One region of the Streptomyces endophyticus genome, then DNA from elsewhere that is predicted to be linked to it. Evidence: predicted binding sites of a transcription regulator. Region 1 holds the regulator's gene; the other holds the start of a gene.
The links. The regulator HspR, encoded in region 1, represses chaperone genes until heat shock. The targets are predictions, from matches to a motif close to TTGAGNNNNNNNNNCTCAA.
Positions count from the first base shown of each region.

Region 2: the regulator HspR is predicted to act here: its motif matches at 1,784-1,802, upstream of lon (endopeptidase La).

Region 1 is NZ_JAOZYC010000207.1:83,368-86,772, reverse strand. Features, by position in the region: gene dnaJ (molecular chaperone DnaJ) at 1-1,090, shown strand, start outside; gene OKJ99_RS42050 (heat shock protein transcriptional repressor HspR) at 1,096-1,560, shown strand; gene OKJ99_RS42045 (hypothetical protein) at 1,626-1,874, opposite strand; gene OKJ99_RS42040 (peptidoglycan-binding protein) at 1,889-2,743, opposite strand; gene OKJ99_RS42035 (hypothetical protein) at 2,763-3,405, opposite strand, start outside.
Region 2 is NZ_JAOZYC010000002.1:1,628-5,032, forward strand. Features, by position in the region: gene lon (endopeptidase La) at 1-1,761, opposite strand, end outside; gene OKJ99_RS01715 (DUF3626 domain-containing protein) at 2,045-2,509, shown strand; gene OKJ99_RS01720 (spermidine synthase family protein) at 2,582-3,283, shown strand; gene OKJ99_RS01725 (response regulator transcription factor) at 3,377-3,405, shown strand, end outside.

The DNA.
Region 1 (3,405 bases):
CGCCCGCGAGAACCACCCCGACGCCAACAAGGGCAACGACAAGGCGGAGGAGCGCTTCAAGGAGATCTCCGAGGCGAACGACATCCTCGGTGACCCCAAGAAGCGCAAGGAGTACGACGAGGCGCGCGCCCTGTTCGGCAGCGGCGGGTTCCGTCCGGGACCCGGCGGCGCCGGCGGCAACGGCTCGTTCAACTTCGACCTGGGCGACCTCTTCGGAGGCGGCGCCCAGGGCCAGGCGGGGCAGGGCGGCTTCGGCGGCGGCATCGGTGACGTGTTCGGTGGCCTGTTCAACCGGGGCGGCGCGGGCGCGGGCACGCGTACGCAGCCGCGCCGGGGTCAGGACATCGAGTCCGAGGTGACGCTCAGCTTCACCGAGGCGGTGGACGGGGCCACGGTCCCGCTGCGCATGTCGTCCCAGGCCCCCTGCAAGGCCTGCTCCGGCACCGGCGACGCGAACGGCACACCGCGAGTGTGCCCCACCTGCGTCGGTACGGGACAGGTCTCGCGGGGCGGCGGTGGCGGCTTCTCCCTCACCGACCCGTGCGTGGACTGCAAGGGCCGCGGCCTGATCGCGGAGACGCCGTGCGATGCCTGCAAGGGCAGCGGGCGGGCGAAGTCCTCGCGCACCATGCAGGTCAGGATCCCCGCGGGGGTCTCCGACGGCCAGCGCATCAGGCTCCGCGGCAAGGGCGCACCCGGTGAACGGGGCGGCCCCGCGGGCGATCTGTACGTCGTCGTGCACGTCGACGCCCACCCGGTCTTCGGCCGCAAGGGCGACAACCTCACGGTCACCGTCCCGGTGACGTTCACCGAGGCGGCGCTCGGCGCCGAGGTCAAGGTGCCCACACTCGGCGGCCCCGCCGTCACCCTGAAGCTGCCCCCGGGCACGCCGAACGGGCGGACGATGCGGGCCCGCGGCAAGGGTGCGGTCCGCAAGGACGGCACGCGCGGGGACCTGCTGGTGACGGTCGAGGTGGACGTCCCCAAGGACCTTTCGGAGGACGCCCGTTCGGCTCTCGAGTCGTACCGCAAGGCGACTGAGGACACCGACGTGCGGGCAGACTTGTTCAGGGACGCGAAGGGAGCGTGAGTGTGATGGACGGGCAGCCCGGTCGTCGGCGAAGCAACCCGTACGAACTGACCGACGAGACGCCGGTGTACGTCATCTCGGTGGCGGCACAGCTGTCCGGCCTGCATCCACAGACCCTGCGCCAGTACGACCGCCTCGGCCTGGTCTCGCCCGACCGCACGGCCGGGCGCGGCAGGCGCTACTCGGCCCGCGACATCGAACTGCTCCGTGCGGTGCAGCACCTGTCGCAGGCAGAGGGCATCAACCTGGCCGGCATCAAGCGCATCATCGAGCTGGAGAACCAGGTCGCCGCGTTGCAGTCCCGCGTGGCCGAACTCTCCTCCGCGGTGGAGAGCGCGGCCTCCGCGATCCAGCAGCGCGAGGCGGCGGTGCACGCCTCCTACCGTCGGGACCTGGTCCCGTACCAGGAGGTCCAGCAGACGAGCGCGCTGGTGGTGTGGCGGCCCAAGAACAAGCGGTCGCAGGACTGACCCGCATACACGCGTGTGAAGGGGCCCGGAGGCCGTTCGACCTCCGGGCCCCTTCGCGTGGTTGTTCAGCGTCCCGTCGACTGCCACACCGCGATCACCAGTGCGGCGCACGAGGTCAGCGCCGCGAGGGACGGCAGCGGCCAGCGGGAGCGTTCGAGGGCGTCGAGGCGGTCCTCGTGCTCGCCCAGCGTCTTGTCCGTCTGGTCGGCGCGCTGGAGAACCAGCGCCAGATTGCCCTGAGTGGCGGCGAAACCGACATCGACGGAGCGCCGCAGCCGCTCCAACTCCAGTGCCACATCGACCTGTTCACCCACTCCTCCGTCTCCTCTCATGCGCGCGGCACGCGCAGCTCGTCCCAGCTGGCGCGGCCCGGGATGCCGTCGGCGGCCGCGCCCGTGTAGCCGAGCTTGCGCTGCCAGACCGCGTACGAGGCCACGTCGGCCTCGGTCCACTCCGGTCCGGGCCCGATCCGGTAGCGCCCGCAGCCCTCCGCGACGAGCCGCCGCCCGACCGCCGTGATCAGCGCGCTGCGGCGGCCCGGCACGAAGAAGGCGGCGCCGGGGAACTCCGCGTAGGAGGGGTGCGGGGTGGGGGCGGGGCGGGTGCCGAGGCGGGCGTCGACCCGTCTGCGCATGCCGCTCATCGAGAACGACGGGTCGATCTTGCGTCGGGTCCACTCCTTGTGGCCGATGACGCTCGCCGCGGTCCAGCCGTGGACGCGGCACAGGGCGGCGCAGAGCCGTTCGACGGTGGTGAGTTGGGGCGAGGGGTAGGGGTCCTGCCCGTTGCCGAGGTTCTCGATCTCGAAGCCGTAGAAGTGGGTGTTGCCGTCGACGGTGTCCGGTCCCGGGGGCGAGGGAAGGGCGCGTTCGGCGCGGACAGCGGAGTATGTCGCGGCGGATCCGGAGCCCGCGTGGTTGGTGCGGCCGTAGCCGACGAGGTGGACGGTGCCGTCCTTCGCGACGAGGCCCGTGCAGAGCGGCCCCGGGAGGGTGGCGGTGCCGTCGCGGCAGAGGGCGAGGCTGTCGCGGCCGGCGGTGTGGTGCAGCATGACGCCGTTGACCGGGCCCCACGCGCCCTTGTGATTGCGGTTGTGTGTCTGCCAGTTGGCGTGTTCTCGGACCTGTACGCCTTCGTCGCGCAGGACGCGGGCGAAGGCGGACGCGGTCAGGGGTGTGGCCACGGGTACTCCTACGGGGGGTTTACGGGATGGGGTCGACGCGGATGAAGCGGGTGTCGAAGTACGCCGTGTTCGTAGTGGCGCCGGAGCGGTAGGCGGGGGTCGCCGTGTGGGTCGTGCCGGCGGCGAGGCCCGTGATGAGGAACTGGGCGGAGACCGACGTCCGGTTGGTGATTGCCGAGGCCGCCGAGCGCTCGTCGACGGCGGCGTAGAGGATGGTGCCGGAGGAGTTGCGGATGTTGGCCGACATGCACGCGATACCGGAGGAGGCCGAGGATCGGATGTAGCTGCCGACCGTGACGATGACCTGGCCCGAGGCGGGGGCGGTGAAGGTCGCAGCCATGGGGTCGCCGCCGGCGTTGGCGAGGGTTTCGACGTAGGAGGTCGATGTGGTGTCGCCGTCGTCCACGTTGACGCGGAAGACGGGGACCGGGGCGAGGGGGACCCAGGCGGTGCCGTTGTAGTACATCATCCGGCCCGGGGTGCCGATCCAGGCGATCATGCCGGCGACGGGGGCGGGGAGCTTGGTGTCGCGGGTGGCGGTGTCCGGGAAGCGCATGACGAGGCGGGCGTCGGTGGTGTCGGCGAGGGCCTTGAGGTGGGTGGGGAGGTCGGCCGGGTCGGTGGCCTGTGGGTAGGGGAGGGCGCTGATGGGGGTGTACTGG
Region 2 (3,405 bases), on a different contig from region 1:
CAGATCGCCCTCGCCGACGGTGAACGGCAGCTCCCGCTCGCCCAGTTCGTGCTGCGCGGCCACCTTGCGGAGCACGCGCGTGACGGACCGCTCCAGGTTGCGTACGCCGGCCTCACGCGTGTACTCGCCGGCGAGCTTGCGCAGCGCGTCGTCACCGATGGTGACCTCGTCGACCGCGAGCCCCGCGCGGTCCAGCTGGCGCGGCACCAGGTGGTCGCGGGCGATGACGACCTTCTCGTCCTCGGTGTAGCCGTCGAGACGGACGAGTTCCATGCGGTCGAGCAGCGCCTCCGGAATCGCCTCCAGGACGTTCGCGGTCGCCAGGAAGACGACGTCGCTCAGGTCCAGTTCGACCTCCAGGTAGTGGTCCCTGAAAGTGTGGTTCTGGGCCGGGTCGAGGACTTCGAGCAGCGCCGCGGCCGGGTCGCCCCGGAAGTCGGAGCCCACCTTGTCGACCTCGTCGAGGAGGACCACCGGGTTCATCGACCCGGCCTCCTTGATGGCGCGCACGATGCGGCCCGGCAGCGCGCCCACGTACGTACGCCGGTGGCCGCGGATCTCCGCCTCGTCCCGTACGCCGCCGAGCGCGACGCGGACGAACTTTCGGCCCATGGAGTGCGCCACGGACTCGCCGAGCGAGGTCTTGCCGACGCCGGGCGGGCCGACGAGCGCGAGCACGGCGCCGCCACGACGGCCGCCGACCACGCCGAGGCCACGGTCCGCGCGGCGCTTGCGCACGGCCAGATACTCGGTGATGCGCTCCTTCACGTCGTCCAGGCCCGCGTGCTCGGCGTCGAGGACGGCGCGGGCGCCCTGGATGTCGTAACTGTCCTCGGTCCGCTCGTTCCACGGGAGTTCGAGGACGGTGTCGAGCCAGGTGCGGATCCAGGAGCCCTCGGGCGACTGGTCGCTCGCCCGCTCCAGCTTCTCGACCTCCTTGAGCGCGGCCTCGCGGACCGTCTCCGGAAGGTCGGCGGCCTCGACGCGGACCCGGTAGTCGTCGGACTCCTCGGCCGTGTCCTTGGCGTCGCCGTTCAGCTCGCGCAGCTCCTTGCGCACGGCGTCGAGCTGGCGCCGCAGCAGGAACTCGCGCTGCTGCTTGTCGACGCCCTCCTGGACGTCCTTGGCGATGGTCTCGGCGACGTCCTGCTCGGCGAGGTGGTCGCGCACGTGCTGGGTGGCGAGCCTCAGCCGCTCGACCGGGTCGGCCGCTTCGAGCAGCTCGACCTTCTGGGCGGTGGTGAGGAACGGCGAGTAGCCGGAGTTGTCGGCGAGCGCGGACACGTCGTCGATGGCCTGGACGCGGTCCACGACCTGCCAGGCGCCGCGCTTCTTCAGCCAGTTCGTGGCGAGCGCCTTGTACTCCTTGACCAGCTCGGTCACGGCGCCCGGCAGGGGGTCGGGCACCTCTTCCTCTACGGTCAGGCCCTCCACCCACAGGGCGGCGCCCGGCCCGGTCGTGCCGGCGCCGATGCGCACGCGGCCGACGCCGCGGATCAGGGCGCCGGGGTCGCCGTCGGCGAGGCGGCCGACCTGCTCGACGGTGCCGAGCACGCCGGTGTTCGCGTACGTCCCGTCGACGCGTGGAACAAGCAGCACCTTCGGCTTGCTGGGTCCAGTACGCGCGGCGGCCTGCGCGGCCTCCACGGCGGCTCGTACGTCGGTGTCGCTGAGGTCCAGGGGCACCACCATTCCGGGCAGCACGACCTCGTCGTCGAGCGGCAGCACGGGCAGGGTGAGCGGTGTGGACGTCGAAGCCATGATCTCCCCTTTGGCAGTCAAGTTGAGTTACATGGACTCAATGCATGAGAGCTCCCAGATGTTCCTCCGAGAGCGTTCGCTGTCAGCGATCACGCTGTGACCCGGCCCGCCGTCACCCCACCGGGACACCGACCACCTACGCCACGGGGCTCCGCCCCGGACCCCGCTCCTCAATCGCCGGAGGGGCTGGATTTACCCACCCCCGCCTTGGGCAATCTGCCCATCACGAGGGCACCGGCCCCGGCGGCCGTCCAACGGCAGTCGTAGCGCGCATACGGGCGGGATGCGGGACAGCTGGGAGGACGCGCTGTTCGGCGGCGCGTACCGCAGGGCCGCGCCCCGGTTCGGGTCGTGCCATGTGCGGCTGCGGCCGGAGGCGGGCGAACGGGCCACCTTCTGCTTCGGCGACAGTCACCTCGGCCCGGCCGACATCGGCACGTTCGACGCCCTGCACCCGGTGCTCGCCGCCGTGGTGGCGGAGATCCGCGCGCTGCCGCACGGGCGACCGCGCGGCACCCGCACCGGCGACCTGCTCGAAGGGCTCGGGCCGCCCGTCGAGTGGCACACCGGATTCGTGCTGCGCCCGGCGGGCCTGGACGACAAGCTCGCCGCCTTCCGGGGCCCCGCGCTGCCCTCCGCCGTCACGTCCCCCCCCTGGACTGGGCGGCGTACGGCGATCCGGATGAAGTCCTGCAGTACATCAAGCAGTTGTGGCACTGCGTGGCCAGGTTCGGATCACCCTCTGTGACGAGCGCCATGTGAGACGTGGGACACAGAAAATACCCGCGGGCCACCCACCTCGTCGGCCACAATGGCGGCCATGACGACCCTGCACGACCCCGATCCACCCGTCGTCCTCGATCGCCGCGAAGGCCCCTTCGGCGAGGTGGTCCTGCGCCGTCACGGCGACCTGCTCCAGATCATCGCCAACGGCACCTTCCTTATGGACACCTCCGACGGCCGCTCCGAGCGGCGCCTCGTCGACTCGGCGCTATCGGCGCTCTCGGCACTCCCCTCACCCGCCGCCCGCAGGAAACCACGCGTCCTCATCGGCGGCCTCGGCGTCGGCTTCTCCCTCGCGCACGCGGCCGCCGACCCGCGCTGGGGCGGCATCACGGTCGTCGAGCGGGAGCCCGCGATCATCGACTGGCACCGGCACGGCCCGCTGCGCGAGCTCTCCGCCGGGGCCCTCGCCGACCCCCGTACGGAAATCGTCGAGGCCGACCTCGTCCGGCATCTGCGCACGGCCACGGACACCTACGCCGCGCTCTGCCTCGACATCGACAACGGTCCCGACTGGACGGTCACCGAGGACAACCACACCCTTTACGGACCGTCCGGCCTCGCTGCCTGCAAGGACCGACTCGACCCGGGCGGTGTTCTCGCCGTATGGTCCGCACAGCCGTCAGCAAATTTCGAAGAAACCTTGCGGAATGCCGGATTCCAGGCGGTGCGCACCGAAGAGATCCCGGTTGTCCGGGGCGTCCCTGACGTGGTGCACCTCGCACTGAGGCCCACGTAGCCGACCGGCGGTAACTCCCCGTACGCTGACGTCCGAAACCCGATCATTCAAGCGTCAAGCGCGTCACGACGGCGCGCACTCAGGGGCGGGGCGATGGAGCAGACACACACCTCCCACAACAC